4 regions of the Sporosarcina sp. P7 genome follow, and region 1 is predicted to be linked to each of the others. Evidence: riboswitches for the same ligand, from Rfam matches in the RefSeq annotation. Region 1 holds a riboswitch; each other region holds the start of a gene.
The links. Region 1 has a riboswitch for cobalamin ahead of CSV60_RS08400 (hypothetical protein). Riboswitches for the same ligand answer to the same signal wherever they lie in the genome.
Positions count from the first base shown of each region.

Region 2: linked by a shared signal. The riboswitch ahead of CSV60_RS05365 (ribonucleotide reductase N-terminal alpha domain-containing protein) and the one ahead of CSV60_RS08400 (hypothetical protein) in region 1 are both predicted to bind cobalamin.
Region 3: linked by a shared signal. The riboswitch ahead of CSV60_RS12510 (S-layer homology domain-containing protein) and the one ahead of CSV60_RS08400 (hypothetical protein) in region 1 are both predicted to bind cobalamin.
Region 4: linked by a shared signal. The riboswitch ahead of CSV60_RS14920 (ABC transporter substrate-binding protein) and the one ahead of CSV60_RS08400 (hypothetical protein) in region 1 are both predicted to bind cobalamin.

Region 1 is NZ_PDZF01000007.1:29,234-34,725, reverse strand. It holds gene CSV60_RS08425 (GNAT family N-acetyltransferase) at 105-575, shown strand; gene CSV60_RS08420 (hypothetical protein) at 595-813, shown strand; gene CSV60_RS08415 (hypothetical protein) at 1,197-1,634, shown strand; gene CSV60_RS08410 (DUF1646 family protein) at 1,664-2,680, opposite strand; gene CSV60_RS08405 (hypothetical protein) at 2,780-3,040, shown strand; cobalamin riboswitch at 3,257-3,396, shown strand; gene CSV60_RS08400 (hypothetical protein) at 3,596-3,868, shown strand; gene CSV60_RS08395 (energy-coupling factor transporter transmembrane component T) at 3,886-4,755, shown strand; gene CSV60_RS08390 (ABC transporter ATP-binding protein) at 4,728-5,492, shown strand, end outside.
Region 2 is NZ_PDZF01000003.1:215,871-221,362, reverse strand. It holds partial or broken gene CSV60_RS05375 (ribonucleoside-diphosphate reductase subunit alpha) at 1-142, opposite strand, end outside; gene CSV60_RS05370 (GIY-YIG nuclease family protein) at 371-1,096, opposite strand; partial or broken gene CSV60_RS05365 (ribonucleotide reductase N-terminal alpha domain-containing protein) at 1,242-2,549, opposite strand; cobalamin riboswitch at 2,710-2,884, opposite strand; gene CSV60_RS05360 (alanine/glycine:cation symporter family protein) at 3,177-4,598, opposite strand; gene CSV60_RS05355 (glycerate kinase) at 4,670-5,492, opposite strand, start outside.
Region 3 is NZ_PDZF01000013.1:29,121-34,612, forward strand. It holds gene CSV60_RS12505 (S-layer homology domain-containing protein) at 1-942, opposite strand, end outside; gene CSV60_RS12510 (S-layer homology domain-containing protein) at 1,218-1,508, opposite strand; cobalamin riboswitch at 1,559-1,740, opposite strand; gene CSV60_RS12515 (S-layer homology domain-containing protein) at 1,956-2,966, opposite strand; gene CSV60_RS12520 (S-layer homology domain-containing protein) at 3,415-5,492, opposite strand, start outside.
Region 4 is NZ_PDZF01000022.1:6,283-11,774, forward strand. It holds gene argS (arginine--tRNA ligase) at 1-1,521, shown strand, start outside; cobalamin riboswitch at 1,857-1,984, shown strand; gene CSV60_RS14920 (ABC transporter substrate-binding protein) at 2,124-3,110, shown strand; gene CSV60_RS14925 (FecCD family ABC transporter permease) at 3,103-4,095, shown strand; gene CSV60_RS14930 (adenosylcobinamide amidohydrolase) at 4,098-5,492, shown strand, end outside.

The DNA of each region.
Region 1 (5,492 bases):
GACAAAGAGTATAAGATCATCGAACTATTCTAGAATGGAGACATGGCAGCATCCACTTATGTCTTTTCATAATGTGTATAAAACGAAACGAAATGAGGACGGTTATGAACATTATCGAAGCGAACATTTCCGATATCCCTGTCATCCGTGACGTGATGATCCGGGCGTTCCGGGAATACGAGAAGGCCACACCACCGACGAGCGCGTTGAAGGAGACCGTCGAGAGTATCACGGCTGAAATGCAAAGCGGTGTACAGGCGTTGATTGGCTACATGGAAGAAGAACCCGTCGCGATGGTCCGTTTTCGATTGGAAGACGAAAGCCTCTATTTCTCTAGATTTTCTGTCGTGCCGGAAAGACAAGGACAAGGTATTGCGAAAAAAATACTGCGGTTTTTAGAGGAGTATGCGACGCAACAAGGGAAGAGAGTAATAGCATGCAAAGTACGCGCGGATGTGACGAAAAACATCTCACTCTATCAATCGATCGGCTATCACGTGTGTGAGGAATCGGTATTACATAGAACCGATGGCACGTCGATTGCCGTAGTTTCCATGGAGAAATCACTTTCCTGAGCAATGGGAGGTAGTGCAAGTGGCGAAACACAAGAAAATTACTCGCGATGTATTGCAATATTTGGCACTCTTTATTGTATTGGGAACAAACATTGTTCGTTTGGCACTCTATATTACCGGGGTTGCGTATACGATTCCAGAAACGACGTTTAATTTGTGGACGTATATAGCATTCGGAGTAGCAATGGCTTTGTTGCTAGTGTCTTATCTGTTTCCGAAAAGGAAGCAGTCAGTATAAATTGTGAAAGGAGGAGATACATATGCACCACAACAACTTATTTTTTTCGTTTCTATCTATTTTAAATGTATTCATTTACATCATTCCGCTAGCATTCCTTATATTCACTATATGGTTCGCGCTGAAATTTCTTAAACTACAAGAACGCAAGAATGCAATCCTTCAATCAATCGCAGAGAGACTAGATAAGCAGAAATAAAAAGAACCATTTTCAAATCAAATTCTGCATTTCTCGGATGTAGCGGATCGACATCAGATGTACATTTTAAGCTCATTGAAGAAAAGAAAGAACGTATTTTTTGAAGGCGAAATAAGAGAATCAAATGAGGATTGAATATAACTAACAATAGGATATTCAATAAAATAGATAAGGAGAGGATCTCGTGCTTCGAAAACTATTTTATATTCCGTTTTTGGCAGTCATATTGGTAGGTTGCCAGACAGCAGATAAGAATACTACATCGAATACCCCACGAGAGGCACTGGAGCAGCTTCATGCAGAGGAAGGTTTTGCGGAAGTGGTGAAAGTGTATCGTACGTTGGAAGTCGATAATAATAAAGTAATCAATGTCTATAAAGGGATACTGGACGGCACGGAAGAAATATTTATTGCCAAGTTGAACAAAGAGAAAGATGACACGTGGACGGTAACGGATGCGATTGGCATCGGCATGCCTTCCGAGAAGAACTTAGGTGAAAGTGTCAAAACTTCTTCGTTTGAAGCGGGTTTTACAAAGAAAAATAACGCACCAAGTCCCAATACTAAATTGGTTCAGACGGATGATAAAAAGTATCGGGTATGGGTGAAAGTACTCGAGTAAAATGAAAAGACCGCCTGCGCGGTCTTTTTTCATTGTCTGCCAAGTAAAATCACGAAATAGACAACCATCACAAGTAATCCAAGGGGTACACCGACCCGCGCCCACTCCCCACTGCGGATATTGAGTTTACCTGCCGCAATGATATTCGGGATATTTCCGGGAATCAACATCCCGCCACTAATTAGCAAGCCGAGTAGTAGCGCTTGGATCGTTGATGCGTCCATCGCGGGACTGATTTCTGCAGCAGCAAGCGTCGCGTTGTCGAGTACAGCTGAAATCATATTGATCCAGTAAAGCGTCAATGGCTGAAGATCGAGTAAGTAAAGGGTGATCAATGGCTCAAATCCTGCACCGAGCAGTGTCAATGCCAAAACAAATATATACACTTTTACGCCGCGTCCGAAAATACTTATGTACGACTCTGCCGCTTGTCCGGAAGAACGGTACCGCGAGCGGTTGCGTGGGCGAATCAGGAAGAATGCGAGCAGTCCAAAGACGAAGACACCGGCTATAATATCGGTTCCAAGCAAGTTCATTAAATAATAAAAATCTTCATCCAGTTTATTCGTCGCAATCGTCGATAGTGGCTCGCCGATTGGTGTCAGCACCGCACCCATGCCGATTGCGTAACACGCCAAGATCACAAAACGAATTTCTGAACGTCTGTCCATTTGCAAGACGGATGCGATCGCCACGAGGACTAACGCTGCAATAATGGCCGTGATAACACTAGAAATCAATCCCAATCCCATAATAATCAGCGCCAAGAATAATCTGAATGGAATAATTCGGCTACCTGCTACTACCGCTTTCTCAAATGGATGTCGTATCCAGCGAAAGACTATTCCCGCCGCAAGAACGGCGAGCGTAATATGCAATGGATCGCGTAACGCCTTATTCCACAACTCCCACTGCAACACCCCACTAACAAATGCCGCAGCACACCCCATAACGAATAAAAACAGCTCCAAATTACGTTCAATACGAGGGACCGTAAACGGCAGCAATAACACCAAACCTAAAATAATGAGCAAACCAGTGACCATAGGTATCTCCTTTCATCAATCTTTCTTCTACACTGTATGCAAAAAGCCGATTCATCTTGCATAGAGTCTGAATAGAATAGATAAAGAGGGGGACACGCATTGGAAGTTTCAGATATTGTACTGATCCCTGTTATTATTGGGTTAACGGAAATTTTAAAGATGTATGGTCTGCCGAAAAAATTGATTCCGATCTTTTCCTTACTTTTAGGCATCGGTAGCGGGATCTTCTACTTGTTTCCAAATGATTGGAAGTCTGGGATACTGGGCGGAATTATTATGGGGTTGTCCGCGAGCGGATTGTATTCGAGTGGGAAGACGATTGTAAAGAAGCCACCGTGTGATGAGGAAGATGAGAAGTGATAGGCGCATTTTTATAGGCAGTATAAAGACCCCCGTGTGTTGTGAGTTGACATGGAAGGGTCTTTTATTTGGATTCTACTAAATTAGGCATAAAGATGATAAAGGACGTGATGAAATTCTTTCATATACAAAGTACATAATAACTAGACAGTGACACATTGACTCTCAGTACACCGTCTATTGATTTTCCCCCGCAAAAACTATATGCTAGTTAATAGTCACCTAGAGTGTTTTGGTTCTTTGTCCCGTAAACAAAGAATAAATAGAAATCAGGTGAGAATCCTGAGCGGTCCGGCCACTGTAATGGGGGAAATATGCCCCTAAGTCAGGAGCCTTGCCAAAGTATGTAAGCATGACACCTTCATGGTCCCCATCTCATTCAGGAGGTGGGGACTTTTTGATTTCAAAACTACACTGCCACTGAAAAAACTGCTCCGTCTATTTCAATGAAAAAGTAGAGGCTTCCACGCTAAAACTAGCTGGCGGACCGATCCACTATACGTCGTCACTGTAAATCATTTAGACGATTCTCTCATTCCCCAGGAAATGATCGTGATGCCACATGGCAAACGACTGAATGACTTTACAGACGGGATCACATTGATTGAAGGTATGAACGACTTTCAATTCCAAGATTGCTGCAGGTTTGGTCATCGTAGTAATCAGAAGGATGAAAAAAAGAAGGCGTCAAAGAGATTAGAGCGATATAATGAAGAAAGATATAGTAGCCGTAGCGTTAGTCAATATGAACCGCAGGGCGGTGATGAAGTGGAATTTCATTACACATGTGATGTAGGTAGAGAATTAGACAGCTATATACGAAAATAAAGAAAGTAGGAAACTAGATGAGCGCATTCTCAAACTTTCACCCACTATTGCTACTTGTCTACGTTACAGTCGTTTTAGTCACGATGTTCAGCTCGTTTCATCCGATCATCGTGGCGCTGGCCATGATCGGGGGCATTCTGTATTTTCTCATGCTGCACGGAGTCCGGACAGCAACTAAAGACTTGATCTATTACTCTTTTGTTTTTCTACTAATTGCCGTAGCGTATCCAGCAACTGTACATAACGGTTTCACTCCGTTATTTTTCCTCCATGAACACGCGGTAACGCTGGAAGCTGTGACGAAAGGACTCGTCATTGCGGGAGCCGTAGTTGCAACCAGTTTCTGGACGAAAAGTTATTTCGAGATTTTCACGACGAACACACTATTTGCCGTACTGACGAAAGTGTCCGCTAGCCCCAGAATTCTCGTTTCCATGCTGTGGCGATTCATTCCGTTATTCAAAATAAAATGGCGTGAAAACCAAATGGCACAACGCGGAATCGGCTATTACAATGTAGGGAGCAGAGTGGAAAAATTCCGTCGCGCGTTCGCATTGTGGCGGCAGACGCTCGTTCAGACAGCGGAGTTTGTCATTGTGAAGCCAGATGTCATGAAGGCGCGAGGGTATGGTATCGCGAAAGAGAGAACGCGGTATAAGACGAGGCGATTCACAAAACGGGACGGAATATTGACGGCTGGACTCGTTCTGTTTCTTCTTTACTACATTGGATACTTCACACAGCACCAGACGCAGTATTATCCAGAAATCAGTGAACAGACACTAGGTGCAGAGCATTACGTCATCATCGGCTTGCTCATGTTATTACCGTTTATCTATGAAGCGAAGGAGAGGGTCAAATGGCGATACTTACAGTCGAAAATCTGAACTTCCAGTATGAAGAACAGCATGTGTTGCGAGACGTGAGCTTTTCGATTAAGCGTGGAGAATTCATAACGCTATTCGGTCCTACCGGTTCAGGAAAGTCCACGTTATTGAAAATGATGAAACGGGAAATGCGGCCGAACGGTAAACTTAGCGGCACGGTGTATGTGAACGGCGAAAAAATCGATGAACTACCTGCGTCAACTACAGCGACAGCTATTGGCTATATAATGCAAAATCCAGAGGAACAAATAGTCATGGAGAAAGTGTGGCAAGAGTTGGCGTTTGGTCTTGAGAATATGGGCGTGTCGACGGTAGACATGCAACAAAAAATCGCTGAAGTCGCCAGTTTCTTCGGTATTCACAACTGGTTGCATGAAAGTATCAGTGACCTATCAGGTGGACAGAAACAACTCGTTAATCTAGCGGCGGTGCTTGCAATGGAGCCGGATATTTTATTACTCGATGAACCGACGTCCCAACTTGATCCCATTGCGGCTTCTAAGTTTCTGACGCTACTTGAGAAAATCAATCGTGAACTTGGCATGACAATTTTAATTGTCGAGCATCGGTTAGAAGAGTTATTACCCGTGTGCGATCGAGTGTGGTTCATGGAAAACGGCTCCCTTCTTTATGACACAACACCGAAAGCAATCGGCAACTCCTTGCTAGAACATCCAATGCTCGACGCACTCACGACAGCGATGCGTGTCTACTATAAGCTCGGCTTCCGTGATGAG
Region 2 (5,492 bases), on a different contig from region 1:
CTGCCGTTACTGCTCTTCCAAGGTTAATCGATGACAGGTTACATACGACGAAATCACCTGGCTTTGTGCGTGTGACGACCATATCGTCTTCTAGTGTTACGGATTCATGTGTACTTGCTGACATATTTTGCAGTATTTCAGTCCTCTTCTTCAATTAAGCTCGCAAAGCTTAATCCGCAATTAATTGCTGCTGCATGTCACCATGCAGAGGAGACTATATCATCATCCCCAGCACGACCTGGTAGGATGCTCCGCTTTTCCCTTTATGAATTATCCCTGTTTTTCATCAGGGCCTCGCTTGAGGGGTACTCTACTCGCTTCTTCACTAGTGCTATTTCAACTAGCTATGCTTTCGATAGTCGTTAGGCATTTACTCAACTATAATATGATGGTCTGGAAAGTTACGGGAATACATACGGTTTCTCATAGCATGTGTAGAAATGCCATGAGCTAATGCCGCCTTTGCAATACTTTCATATACCACGTCATGGACTTGGCATTTATAAGCAGCATGTTTGTTGGTTGGTCTTAGTGATTTCGGGACAATTCTCTTACAGCTAGGAAAGTTATCACAGTCTAATCTATACGAAATTGTTGTACAATTAAGGGAAAGTGCAACAGATGCTGCAGTTATTGATGAATATTCAATTCCATCTATTATGATTGCTTTTGAGTTCTTCTTTTTGACTGCTTCAATCATCCTTTTGGTTTTTGGTTTCCCGTACTGATGATTTGAAGCGCCTGTCATTTGTTTCACTCTTAAACTGCGGATATGCTCTTTGTTTGGGTTTGTTGTAAAACAATCTCCGCCAATAGATGTCATTTTAATATTATAATATTCCTTTGATTCTACAGCATTTCGTTTAGAAATATAATATTCCTCAAGTTGATTCAACTCTATATCTGAGTATGCCTCAACCAGAATTACCCTGCTAAACTTTTCCTTACCATACTTTTTAAAAGCCCTTTTCAAATAAAGACCTGAACCCAAATATGTTTCCCAATTATTTATCCGACCGTAAATACATTTTCCAATGTATTTCATATTATTAACTGTATTTGTAGTCTCGTAAACAAAACCAAATGGCTTTTCCACAAATATCATCTCCTATAGAACAAATGTTCTTTATTTGATGATACTACAAAAGTTGAGATTTAGCACGGGATTGTCTTACTAAATAAGAGTTCCCCCGTTTAACGGAGTTTTCGACAGCCATTACTGACTGAAGGTGCTATTGTTAACACAAATTACTAGAATATATAATACCTTCATGCTTATTCGGATTCATGCGGTTTACTTCGTCGCGATAGAACATAAATGGTGTTCCTGTCTCGAGCTGGCTACGCAGAATACGTTTCATGATTTCAATCGCTGAAACCGTCTCTCGTGATAAATCTTCATTACGGACGCATTCTTCATACTTCTCGCGGAATGTTCCTTGTCCTTTTGTTTCATCATAGAAGTCTTCCAATGAATAGCCCATTTTCGTGCGGACTTCATGTGGATCGAATAAATGCCAGTCTTCACGGGACTCGACTTTCTCCATGAACAAGTCTGGCAAGCAAACGCCTGTGAAAATGTCATGTGCACGTAAACGGTCATCGCCGTTATTGAGCTTGAGATCAAGGAATGTGAAGATATCTTGATGCCATACGTCGAGATAAACGGCTACGGCACCTTGACGTTGACCGAGTTGATCGACACTGACTGCCGTATTGTTCAGCTGTTTGATCCATGGAAGAACACCGCTTGACGCGCCTTCGAAACCGCGAATCGATGCACCACGAGAACGAACTTTCCCCATATAGACGCCGATGCCGCCACCAAATTTCGACAAGTTTGCGATATCGGTGTTGCTGTTGTAGATCCCTTGTAAGGAATCATCCACTGTATCGATAAAGCAACTGGATAGCTGACCGTGCATCTTGCCTGCATTCGATAATGTAGGTGTCGCTACTGTCATGTATAAATTGCTCATCGCCCAGTATGCTTCGCCAACTTTATGAATGCGGTCTACTGTTTCGTCTTGCATTAGTGTCATCGCGATGATCAACCAGCGCTCTTGCGGCAGCTCCACTGGCTGTTTCTTAAAGTTTACGGTTACGTATCGGTCTACCAATGTTTTCAAACCGATATATGTGAATAATAGATCACGGGAAGGATCGAGTAGCTTACCGATTTCCTGAAGCTCATCTCGGCTGTACTTCTCTGTCAGAACAGGTGTATATAAACCTTGTTCCACCAAGCGTTCTACATTTTTCGCAAAGTCGGTATAAGCATCCGCCCCACGCAATGCTTGTTGCTTTGCATAGACGTCGAATAAATAAATTCGTGCCGCTACAAACGTCCAATACGTATTTGCTTCATCAATACGGCTTAAAGACTCCAGCACCATCGCGTTCGTCCATTCAGTTGCCGTGCTAGCCGGGTGGCGCTCCTGGAATTTCTCACTCGCTTCGATTAACGGCTCCATTTGTTTCTTGCCGAATTCTTCTTGTAAGTTTTCCAACACTTGATTAAGTCCCTTAGTTTCTTGAATAATAGCCATGATATCCGCTCCCTTTAGTTAATTAATTCGGTTATGTACTAAATAAAAAAAACTCCCAATAAAATCGGGAGTCGTCAATTGACGCTTAGTAGATCGCGGAAAGTTTTAGGCAGACTGAAATAAGACTGCTTTGTGCTTTCACTCTCCAACCCCGAAGAATGTTTTGCTGAGATGACTGGCAGGTCTACTGGCTGGCACATCGTTCTTCCATCTTTCCTTCCCGCCGAAGCAGTGGTTTTATAAGATAGTCGTCCGTGCCCTCAGTTGCGGGGGCAGCTCCGTTAGTGGCGGATTCCCTTTTAAACGTGGTGGGTACCAATTCATCTATTTGCTGTCACACACTATATATAGTGTGTTGATTCATATATAACCCTAACATGTTGTGTTCAAACATGCAAAACAAAAATCGAACCGAAGTTCAGAATCCTTCTTCTGAACTACGATTCGATTTTTGTTATTCAGTATTTTATAGTATATCAAACTTTTTCCTTCTTGACTAAATGGTTTGTGTGAATGCTTTAAACTTAGAAGTGTGTGGAGAAGGGATTTCCGCTACAATCCTAATTTATACATGGTAATAAGTTAAAGATTAAAAATCATATCCCTCACATCCACAAACCACCTCTATTACAAACGATCTTCTGCTTTTTCTGCTGTTTCTTCCCAACATTCCGCGCCTTTTAATTCAGGGATGCTGGCTGATTTGAAGACAGGATTTCTGCCGGCTTTACGTTGTTTAGTGAAGTCGTCCAGTACTTTAAAGGCAATTTTACCAAGTAGTAGAATGACGATTAAGTTAATGATGGCCATTAGTCCCATAAATAGGTCGGCCATATCCCATACAACTTGTACTTTTGCGATTGCACCGAAGTATACCATGACCAGTACGAGAACTTGATAGATTCGTTTCCATACGATGTTGGCATGAATGAATTCAATATTTGTTTCGCCATAATAATAGTTACCGATGATAGAACTGAAGGCGAAGAACATGATAGCACCGGCAATGAAGTACGGTGCCCATGCGCCTACTTGTACAGCCATGGAGTTTTGTGTCAAGATGATACCGTTTGTTTCACCTGTTTGATACAATCCGCCAAGCAAAATGATGAATGCGGTCGCAGAACAGATGATGATGGTATCGAAAAACACACCTAGACTTTGTACCAATCCTTGTTTTGCCGGATGCGATACGTTCGCTGTAGCAGCCGCGTTTGGCACACTACCCATACCTGCTTCATTGGAGAAGAGACCGCGACGTACACCTTGCATCATGGCCATCCCGATTCCGCCACCCATGACTTCTTTAATTCCGAAAGCATGCTCGAATATCAATACCATAATGCCTGGAACTTCAGAAATATTCATAATCACGATATATAATGCTACCAAAATATAGAAGGTCGCCATGATGGGTACGATGGTTTGTGTTACTTTTACAATCCGTTTGACACCACCGAAGACGATAATCCCTGTTAATAGCATTAAGCCAACCCCGACACTCCAGTTCGGAATGCCGAATACTTCAGTGAATGACTGACTGATGGTGTTGGATTGTACTGCGTTAAATATGAATCCGAAACTCATCGTCAGTAAAATCGCGAAGACAATTCCGAGTTTCCGCCAGCCTAGTGCTTTTTGCATGTAATACGCCGGCCCTCCGCGGAATGTGTCACCATCTTTCACTTTATACACTTGCGCCAATGTACTTTCGATGAATCCAGTCGCCATGCCGATTACGGCGATCACCCACATCCAGAATACCGCACCAGGCCCACCAATTCCGATCGCTAGGGCTACCCCAGCTACGTTACCTGTTCCTACGCGCGACGCGGCACTAATTGTGAATGCCTGGAACGGCGATACCCCGTCATTGTTATCCTTCTTCTCTACAATCAGGCGGAACATCTCACCAAATAAGCGCACTTGTACAAATTTCGTGCGAATCGTGAAATATAAACCCGCCGCCAATAAAAGTCCAATTAAAACATATGTCCAAATGAAATTAGTCACCGGCCCTACAAGCCAGTCAATCGCGTCTTGAAACATCTGACCACCTCCTTGTGATTCTATACCCTACTCGCCTACTAGCTATGCATGGTATAAGAAAAAACTATTTTCTACTGTCTATGTTGCAGGACAATTGACGCTTTGTTCTCCAATAACTTTGCTGCTTGTGCCATCAATTCAGCTAACGATTTCTCTCCATCGTCTAATGAATACAATTCGGTGAACCACTCAAGTAGTTCCTGACGCGCCGCTTCTTCAATCGCCCCTGAAATGACGATGACCGGAACATTCTCTACTCTCGCAAGCTTGGCAATCCCCATTAATGCCTTGCCTGCAAGCGTCTGCCGATCTGTCTTCCCTTCCCCTGTGACGATGAAATCTGCTGAAGATAGTTGCTTTGCGAAATCCATCGCTTCGAGCACGACATCAATTCCACTTTTAAGATTAGCGCCACAATACGCAAGTAATGCCCCTGCACTTCCACCAGCCGCCCCCGCACCGCGCAGCTCATGCAATCGCACGCCTGTCTGCCTTTCCGTCATGTCCGCCAGATGACGTAACCCTTCATCCAGACGCAGAACCATCTCTGCATCCGCCCCTTTTTGCGGACCGAAAACAAATGACGCACCCTGCTCACCGACAAACGGATTTTCTACGTCGGACGCAATGCGAATGTCCGTCTCCAGCAAACGTTTATCCAGTTGCGAGATATCAATTTCATCGATTATTGACAGCGTTGAGCCATTCATCTGCACTACCTGTTCGTCGGCTAAAAAACGAACGCCTAGTGCTTCGAGCAAGCCTGTTCCCCCATCATTCGTCGCACTCCCGCCAAGTCCAATAATCATTTTCCTGTAACCTGCATCAAGCGCATGACGAATTAATTGCCCTGTACCAAATGTTGACGCTTTCATTGGATCGAGTTCATGATCC
Region 3 (5,492 bases), on a different contig from region 1:
TGCTACACTTTTAAAATCATTGACTGTAGTCGTTGGTTGTTTAATATCTACAGTAAATGTGTTACCTGACAATGAAACTGCGACAGCATCAGTTGAATTATTGCCTTGTGCTAATGCAGTCCCGATTTTACTATTTAACATTTGGTTACCATCTACCACTACCGGAGGATTTGGCGTTGGATTACCCGGTTGTTCTGTAGGTGGTGTTGTAGGTGGTGTTGTAGGTGGTGTCGTAGGTGGTGTCGGATCCGGTTTTTCTGGTTGCTCAGGCACTTCTGGTTTTTCTACTTTTAACGCTGTTTCTGTACGAACTACGAATGTCGCCATTTGACCTCTTGTCACCAATCCATTAGGTGAGAAAGTAGTCGGTGTGGTACCCGTTGTAATATTAAGTGCTAGTAATGCAGCTACATAACCCGCGTATGCATCTTTTGGTTTCACATCTTTGAAACGATTAGCAGCTAATGGCTCTTCTTTCAAATCAAAACCTAAAGTTAGAATTTTAGCCATTTGAGAGCGTGTCAAATTATTGTTCGGTTTGAATGTTTTAACACCTTTCTCTTCATATCCCTTGATATATCCAGCATTAGCTAATGCTGCGATAGGACCATAATACGGCGTGCCTTTTTTAACATCCTTAAATCCAGGATCTTTCACATTCACTGTGTCCAAGTCTAGTACATGTGCTAGAATCTTAGCGGATTGTGCACGTGTTACAGAAGCATTTGGACGGTATGTACCATCATCGTACCCTTTCACTACACCACGCCCTGCCAATTCCAACACAGGTTTATAGTAGTGCACTGCCGGATTCGTTACATCTTTGAAGCTAATTGCTGCATTTGTTTCTGCTGGAACAGCCGCAACGAATGCCCCAGTTGCTACTGTTGTTGCTAAAGCCGCTTTAAATAATTTGTGTGAAGCCATTGAAGTCTTTTTCAATAAATTTACCCCCCGAGTAATTAGTTAGTTCAAGACTAGTTTACCATATCCCTACATGAATGTATTACCAATTATTATTTTATTTTGATTTAAAGTTAAAGTAAGTTAGAGAAAGAGGCATTAAATAGTTCTGAAGCCTTTTCTTATTAGTTGTTTTTTCTATTTCCGCTAGCTTTATTAATCTTTATATACTGAATAGAATTATGACAGATTAAATACCCCCTTCTCCTATAATGTCAGGTTGAAGGGGGTATTAAGTAACTGTGCTATTTGATTCATTTTACCTCCGAAAATTCTATTATCATTTTCGCTGCATGAGTTCCCGTTGTGGAAATCCCCTGCATATAATGACCATTTTCTCCTGTTGCCATTTCTAAATAATATAACATGCCGATTGCTTTTTGTGATTCCCCGTCGTATTTCTTAATGTCTGGAAACGGCACTTTCGTTTCCCCATTATATTTTGTGCCGTTTTGAATTTCATACGCATGATAAAACATTAAAGCCATTTGAGCACGTGTCACTTTAGCTGCTGGCATGAACTTACCATCTTTCCCTTTGACCAAACCATGATGCTAAGCAGCTTCCATTTCCGCAATCGTTTTATCTGCATAATTTACTGTATTTCTAATTGGCAAGTCTCCTGACTTATGGGTAATCGTTTCTTCCTTCCTAGTTTTCCAACCAGTGGCTATATAGAAGTCGCTTCCCATATACAGTGGCCGAACCGTTCAGGATTCTCACCTGATTCCTTTTCATCTCTGTGATAAACAGAGAACCAATATATTATTATTTAGTTAACACTATCGTTGTTATCAATCTGGCAGTATGCAATAGCACGAAACATTATATTACTTGAATGTACATATAAATTCGACTGTTTCTTTTGATGATGCATGATAGTCAGCGAATTGCATTAAACCAATATCTTTGAATAAAGGCAATAGATTTAGTTAATCATCCTCTATAAAAAGCACCCGCCAAGTTCATATCAACAGGTGCTTGCCATCTATTTACGTAATCGATTCTACTACAAATTCTTCATCATCTTCAATAGGTGACGGGGGAGCTATGTTCACGGTGATGATTAAATCTTTCGCTCTGTTCCCCGCTTCATCTATCGCGCTATACGTAATTGTATAAGTGCCACTGTTAGATGTATTGAGCTCCTTAATAATATTTCCTGCATCATCCGTAATGACAGTCTGAAGCGCAATCTGTTTACCTGAATAGTCAGTTGCCTGAACTACTGGAAGTGTAAATTGCGCCCCATTTTTCACGTGCAACTGCTTCTCGCCTTTGTATTGCCAAACAGGAGATTTATCAGTTGGTTGCTGTGGCTTGTTCTGTTCAGGTTCTACTGGAACAGAAGCTGTTTTATATAAAAAGGATGCGAATTGTCCGCGTGTTGTGGTATTTTTCGGATTAAATGATAAAACAACAGGATTGGTAATATCAAAAAAGTCGAGCACATCAATAAATGGTTGTGCTTCTAATTTCGCCTTCCCCAAATCTTTTACATCTCTTGTAAATGTCTGCTTCGCAACAAATCCTACAAGATCCGTTTTGTGAATGGCATTATACGCACGAACTAGAACAATCGCCATATTTTCACGAGTTATTTCTCCAGACGGATTAAGTGATCCATTAGACTGGCCATTGAAAACGCCCTGATCTTTTACTAACGCTGCATATTTCAGTAGTTCGTCATTAGCGATTTGTTTACTATCAGTGAATCGAGGCTTCGTTCGATAATCTTCTGGAATATCGTACCCCAAAGACACAAGCCATTTGCCCATCATTTTCACTACGTCAGAACGTGTCAATGTTTTATTCGGCTTAAATGTCCCATCCGTATATCCTGTAATGACCTCTTGTTGAACGAGGGCAGTAATAGCGACCTCATGTGAACTATTTTTAGTATCGAGAAATCCTTTAGCACTTGTAGTAATCGGTGCGGCGATTAGAACGATTATAGCCACCAATGCGATGAATAGTTGGTAGTGTTTGGAACGTATGGACATGTTGTTGTTTCCTCCTTTGTAATACCGAATAGGCTTTATGATGTTATTATAGCAGTGATTACTAGCATGTCGGCATTCTTTAAATAGATTACTACTATTGCATATTAGTAGAGCGCGCATTCATGGGAAGATTAACATTGTTCATTTTCTTCTTTCTTTTAAGTAGCAAACGTATAGTTTACTTTGTTGGCTATAGAAGCACAGTTATTACTGTATTATAAGTCAACCGTCCGATTCTTGATTCCGTAGATTCCTTTTTCGGCTCTTCACACAGCCAACAGGTTACAAGTTTCTTTTACGTTTAGTGTATAAGTACAGTAAGGAGCATTCTCAGATTAGAAAAAAACCCCGTAGAGATTTCTCTCTACAGGATCTTGTTTCTTCAGTTACTAGACTATATTATTATCAGAATAATGTATGAATTGTGCAATGCACAGGTATCATTACTTTAGTTTACAGAAATAACTGGCGCACTTGCTCCATCAGTATTAGCATCGTCTAAAGTAATTGTGTTTGTAGATGCTGCAGACGTTGCTGCAAAGCGTGAATCGTTTGCTTTTATAGCATTAACTAAATCTGTAGCAGTGTTAAAAGTTTTGTTAGCAGGAACTGCTGCTCCACTTACAACTTTTGTATAAGTAATATTATTTACTGTAACTTTGTCACCAGTAATTAATGTTGGATATAGAGTGAATTTATACTGACCAGCTTGAGCAGGTATTCCTGTGACGCCATTATCTAAAGTTGTTGATGTTGGCGTGATTACAGCACCCGTAAGTGAATCTGTACCCGCTGCAGCAATAACAATATCCTTCAAATCAATTGACTTACCATTAAATGTAACTACGCCAGCTACACCTAATGTGTCTAATGCTGTGTCAATAGCAGATGAGTTTGTTGGAGATGTGTTTGGTAATAATACACTTACAACACCTGCATTATAAGTAACTGATAATGTATTTGCAGGGTTTTGTGCAAAGTTAAATTTCAAACCATTGAAATCAGCAGCTGAATTGGCAGCTAGAACGGAAATATCTAAAGTTGTTCCGTCAATAGTAACAGTTGGCGCTACTGCATTTACACCCGTTACAAGTTCAGTATTTGGAGTCACTGTATTTAATTTACTCACTTTCTGACCTGCTTTAACAGGTAGTGCAGTTACTAAAGCATTTCCTGAACCATCAGTGAAACCGATTTGATCAGCATTTGTTGTAATTGTTTCTGCGGTTGCAGTTGCTTCTGTTACTGCAGAAGTTAAAGTATACTTAACTGTCTTTCCAGATACAGTCGGTGAACCAGCTAACGTAAATCCTCCAGAAATATTAAAATCAGAAGTTGCTAGAGTACTAGCGTCTACATCTTTATCAAATGTAAATGTAATTGTATCTACTAGACCTGCTGCATCTGCTACTTCATCAGTAACCGTTGCCGAAACTAACTTACCTTCAGCAGCGCTTGGTGCAGATGTAATAGTTTCTATTTCAAGTGTATACGTGTTATCAGCATTCTTAGTAGCTGTAACTTTTACAATATCGCCTGCTGACAAAGCAGAATTCACTTTAGATTCAAAAGCAGCTTCATCTATAACAACGCCATTCTCATTCTTGAATGATGCAGTAGAGTAAGTGATTGCGTCATATCCAACAAATTTCAACTTATTGTCAACTGTGTTGATATTATCTACTTGACCTGTATAAACTGCAGGTACCTGAGATCCTTTTGTGAATGCAATTGAAGCTGTCTTGTTCGGTAGGCTCACTTGTGAAGCAGAAGCGTTCACAGTTACGTTAGATGCAACGTTAGCTGAATCTACAATTAGTACAGCCTTACCAGCTATTGCGTTAACTTTTACAGTTTCAGTTGTACCAGCTTTAACTGTCTTCGGAGCTAATCCGTTACCTGAAACAATTACATTTGCAAAGTTTGCAGTTACTTCATAAGAAACTTCGTAAGCACCAGTTCCTTTGTAGTAATCGAAACCGTTTTGGTCTACCGAATTATAGTTAAAGTATGCTTTTTGTGTGCTTGGAAGTGTTGTAACTTCTTTGTTATCATCATTAACAACTTTCAATTCTGCATTGTTAAATACTGCATTAACGAAGTAAGTCATTTCGCCAACTGTTTGTAAATCAGCTTTATCCAATCCAAATTCTTTACCGTTTTCTAGGTATACTGTTGGTGCTGCAAACGCATCACGATCACCCACGATAGTGAAAGTCGCTTCGCCTTTGTTGTCAGTTACTTCAATTTCATAACGAGCTGCTTTATTAGCAGTTACAAGGCTGTTGTTAGCGCCTTTAATGTATGCTAATTTATCAGTGCTATAGTTACCTTCTTCAAAAGTAACATATGCTTTTGTTCCAGCTGGAGCAATTTTACCGTCTTTATCAGTAACAGTTACAGTGTACTTACGTCCACCTTCACCGATACCGTCAGCATTCCGTGCAGCTGCATTTTGAACACCTTCAGCTTTAACAGTTAAACCTAATGTGTGGTTCAATTCGAATTTAACAGTCGGTGCTACAG
Region 4 (5,492 bases), on a different contig from region 1:
ATCGCAATGCAGTTGACAAAACTAGCGAAAAAGCCACCACGTGCAATCGCGGAAAGTATCTTGGAGCATCTTGATACGACAAACACGGCAATCGACTCCATTGAAATTGCTGGACCCGGTTTCCTCAATATCCGCTTGAAAACAGACAGTCTCGGAGATATCGTGAAATCTGTCCTGGACCAAGGAGCAGACTACGGACGTTCCGACAGCGGACAGCAACAGAAGATCCAAGTTGAATTCGTTTCAGCGAACCCAACAGGCGACTTGCACTTAGGACACGCACGCGGGGCATCACTTGGTGATTCATTATGTAATATTCTTGACAAAGCAGGCTATGACGTAGCGCGGGAATACTACATCAATGATGCGGGTAATCAAATAAATAACTTAGCGTTATCGATTGACGTTCGTTATTTCGAAGCACTTGGATTAGAAAAAGAAATGCCAGAAGACGGCTACCGTGGTGCAGATATCATCGCCATCGCAAAAGGTCTCGTTGAACAATATGGAGACAAGTATGTCCATGTTCCAGAAGAAGAGCGACTTGCATTTTTCCGTGAACACGGCTTGAATATCGAATTAGATAAACTAAAGAAAGACTTAACGGACTTCCGCGTGCATTTCGATAACTGGTTCTCGGAAACATCCCTATATAACAACGGCAAGATCGAAATCGCACTCCAAAAACTTCGTGAAAATGGCCATGTCTATGAAGAAGACGGCGCGACTTGGTTCCGCTCCACTACATTTGGTGACGATAAAGACCGTGTATTAATCAAACAAGACGGATCATTCACGTACTTAACACCGGACATTGCCTATCACCAAGACAAGCTAAGTCGTGGATTTGATAAACTAATCAATATTTGGGGAGCAGACCACCACGGATATATTCCACGTATGAAAGCAGCAATCCAGGCGCTAGGTTATGACCGCGATACGCTCGAAGTAGAAGTGGCGCAAATGGTTCAGCTCTATAAAGACGGAGAAAAATTCAAAATGAGCAAGCGCACAGGAAAAGCGGTCACATTGCGTGAACTCGTAGAAGAAGTCGGATTAGACGCTGTACGGTATTTCTTTGCGATGCGCTCAGGCGATGCACAAATGGACTTCGATTTAGATTTGGCAGTATCCAAATCCAATGAAAACCCTGTCTACTACGCACAATACGCGCACGCACGTATCTGTTCAATCCTACGTCAGGCAAAAGAACAGAACGTGGAAGCGTCAACGAAAAACGTCACGCTATTGCAAGATGAGAAAGAATTGGAGCTACTGAAGAAGCTCGGAGATTTCCCGAAACTTATCAGCGACTCAGCTCGCATGCGCGCACCGCACCGCGTGACGACATATATTCAAGAACTAGCAGCTACATTCCATAGTTTCTACAATGCGAATAAAGTGCTCGACCCGGAAAATAAAGACCTGTCCGAGGCACGTTTGGCTTTGATCACAGCAACTAAAACGACGATTGCGAACGCATTGAAATTAGTTGGCGTTGAAGCACCGGAAAGAATGTAATATCTCGAAAACGGCCAAGCAGATTATTTACTGCTTGGCTTTTTTATGTCTTTGGAAGTACTGCCTTTCAAAGTTTCATCAAATCCAACGAAATATCCCAATAGCGCGATCTTCAAGCAGTTTGGCGCGGTTACACATCATAATAGCGCGGATCACTCAACGATTGGCGCGGTTACATAGAGTAATTGCGCGGTGTTAAACACGAAATGCGCGGTCTATTCCAGTTTTAGCGCGGTTCAACCTACCACCACAAGAACAGGTAGGAAGTGGGATGACTTTTGAAAGATCAGCACCGCCCTGTACAACCCTCACTATTACCGCTATAATAAAGCATAATTACATATCTTCTAAAAGGTTCTCAATACTAGAGATGAAAAGTGAAATCGGTTCAAATCCGATGCGGTCCCGCCACTGTACGTGCTATGCACAAGCCAGGTCACCCTGCCTTTTTAGAAAATGAAGTTCCGCAGCAACCTACGAGGATAGGTGTACTGGAAGAAGTCGCGTCCTGATTTCATCCCACCTAATCCTTCGAATGATCGAAGGTTTTTTCATGTCTGCGACTTGCGTAATGCCACACACATATTAAAGGAGGAACACACATGAAGAAGTTTTTACAACTACTGCTGACAGCTATGCTCGCGGTACTACTACTCGCAGCATGTGGAAGCGATAGTGCAAAAGAAGAAACACCAGCAGATGAAAATCAAGCTGGCAAAGAAACGAAAACAGAACAAGCATCAACGGATACAACGAGTTATCCATACACCCTGACAGATGCGATTGGCGAAGAAGTTACATTTGAAAAAGCGCCGGAAACTGTCATTTCATTACTTCCAAGCAACACGGAAATTTTATACGGAATTGGTGCAGGGGATAAAGTCATTGCAGTAACAGAAAACGATGATTATCCTGAAGAAGTAACGGAGCTTGATACAGTAGGAGACTTTACGGTCAACATAGAAAAAGTGATTTCATTGCAACCGGAAGCAGTGTTCGCAAATGAAATGATGATGGGTTCGAATGAAGAAGGATTGAATCAGATTCGCGACGCAGGCATCCCTGTGATTGTTATACAGAATGCAGGAACATTTGAAGAGACATATGAAACGATTGAACAGATTGGTAAAGTTATGGACAAAAATGCGGAAGCGAATCAAATCGTTGAAGATATGAAAACGAAAGTCGCTGATATCGAAAAGAAAGCAGCGGACATCACGGACAAGAAGCGCGTGTTCATTGAAAACTCCGATGCGCCTGAAATTTATACGCCAGGAAAAGGAACTTTCCCACAACAGTTTTTGGATATGATCAATGCTGAAAACATCGTGACAGAAGAAGGTTGGATTATGATTAGTCCTGAAACGATTGTAGATGAAAATCCGGATGTAATTTTGGCAATGTATAGCTATGTTCCAAACGTTGTAGAAAATATTAAGACGCGTGACGGGTTTGATGCGGTTACTGCGATCAAAGAAGATCGAGTCATTCAACTGGATGAAGATATTACAAGCCGTACAGGTCCGCGTTTAGCTGACGGATTAGAATTGTTTGCGAAAGCAGTCTATCCTGAGGTATTCGGTGAATAAAACTGCGCTCGCCTATGTCGTGTCGATTGCCACACTCCTTGTGGCAATTTGGCTCGGCGTATCGATCGGTACAGTGAAAATACCAATAGAGACGCTATGGAATCAAGCGGACGCGACCGCAAGTAATATTTTGTGGAAGATCCGTATGCCGCGTGTGTTGCTGGCAGGAATTGTCGGTGCCTCACTGGCTATATCAGGAGCCGCGTTCCAAGGGCTTTTGAAAAATCCATTAGCTGATCCTTACACCCTCGGAGTGTCATCCGGTGCCTCTGTCGGCGCCGTGATTACACTCTTTTTTGGTATATCGCTACCGGTTCTTGGCGCGTTCACCTTACCTGTATTTAGTATGATGGGTGCAGCAATCACGATGTTTTTAGTGATTGGCTTTGCTCGAATGGTAGACCGATCGATGAAAATGGAGACGATCATTTTAACAGGAATTATTTTTGGTTCTTTTCTCGGTTCCGTGCTGTCGCTGATGATCGCGTTAACGCAAGAAGAACTTCGTCAGATCGTCGGTTGGCTCCTTGGTAGCGTATCGATGCGCGGCTGGAATTATATTCTGATGGTCCTGCCATTTTTCTTCATCGGTACATGTATGCTGTGGCTTAATCGCCGTGAATTGAATGCTTTATTATTCGGTGAAGAACGCGCGCATCATCTTGGAGTCAATGTCAAACAACGTAAATTGATGATTTTGCTAGGGGGATCGGTATTAACTGGTTCCGCTGTTGCCGTGTCTGGAACTATCGGCTTTGTAGGCCTAGTTGTACCGCATATGACACGGATGTTATGGGGCTCCGATCACCGTCACGTATTGCCATTATCATTATGTAACGGTGCCTCATTACTGATCATTTGCGATCTCGTAGCACGAACGATTATTTCACCGGCTGAATTACCGGTCGGTGTCATTACCGCATTCATTGGCGCTCCGGTGTTTGCCTATATCTTTTACAAACAACGTAGAAAAGGAGCGATGTGAAGATGTTGCAAGTGGACAATTTGTCGGGAGGCTACGGAAGAGAACCGATTGTGCGAAATGTGTCGTTCCACGTGGAAAAAGGAGAAGTTCTCGGAATTTTAGGACCGAATGGTAGCGGGAAATCTACATTACTGAAAATTATATCGGGGATTTTGCCGAAACAAAGCGGTAAGGTCATGATTGCCGGAAAGCCTTCTGGTGCCTATACGCAGAAACAATTCGCACAGCAAGTAGCCGTCTTGCCGCAGCTTCATGCCCATGCCTTTTCCCATAGCGTCAAAGACACTGTCGCTCTAGGTCGTTATCCGTATCAGACCGGAATTTTTTCAAGTTGGTCGGAGTTTGACGAGCAGGCGGTACAAGAAGCGATGAATCATACAGGTGTCACGCGATACGAAAATACCGCCATTGAATTATTATCAGGCGGTGAGCAACAACGCGTATTTGTTGCACAAGCACTCGCCCAGCAAGCACCTATTTTATTATTGGATGAACCGACAAATCACCTCGACATCGCGCATCAGCAACAATTGCTCGATACGATCCGTAATCAAGCGAGACAGAAGGGGATTACGGTTATTTCGGTATTCCATGATATCAATCTCGCTGCTCTGTATTGCGATCGTCTGTTGCTATTAAAGAATGGAGAAGTAGCATCAATCGGTGTGCCGCAAGACGTCGTGCTCGAGCAAGAGATTCATCACGTATACAATGCGCGCGTCAAAACACAGCCCCATCCTGAAATGCCGAAGCCTCAAATGACGTTGTTGCCGAACTTGCAAGAAAAGGTAGAGCTATTTTCTGTAAAGAAGGCAGATATAACGATTAAGGAAGATCACGTATTGTTACAATCAAGCCAATCGCTGAAGACGATTTCTTCCGCTGTCCATAATGCGGGACTTGGCTGGTACAAGACATTCGTTAATCGAGGCGTACGTGCGGATTATATGATTGATGATGTTCAACAGGAGAACACGGACTATTTGCGTACGCTTGGCTATCATCTGACAGATACAGTCGCCATGATGACAGCCGTTAGTCCTGAGCACGTCGAAGTAGAAGAGTACGAAGGAGAATTCGGCTCGATTGTCGTGGCGGTGACAGCAGGTATTGGAAACGCGGTGGATGTTTCAAAGTCTTGGCAACGTGAAGATATTCCTTACATAGGTACGATCAATACATGGGTATTCATTAATGGTGAATTAAGTGAAGAAGCTTTCGTCCAAGCGTTGATTACCGCAACAGAAGCGAAAGTGAAAGCGCTGCAAGACGAGCAAGTGAAAGATCCAGAATCCGGCACAGTCGCTACAGGTACTTCGACAGATAGCGTGTTGATCGCATCTACACAACAAGGAGAATACTTGCCGTACGCAGGGCCCATTACTCAACTCGGCAAG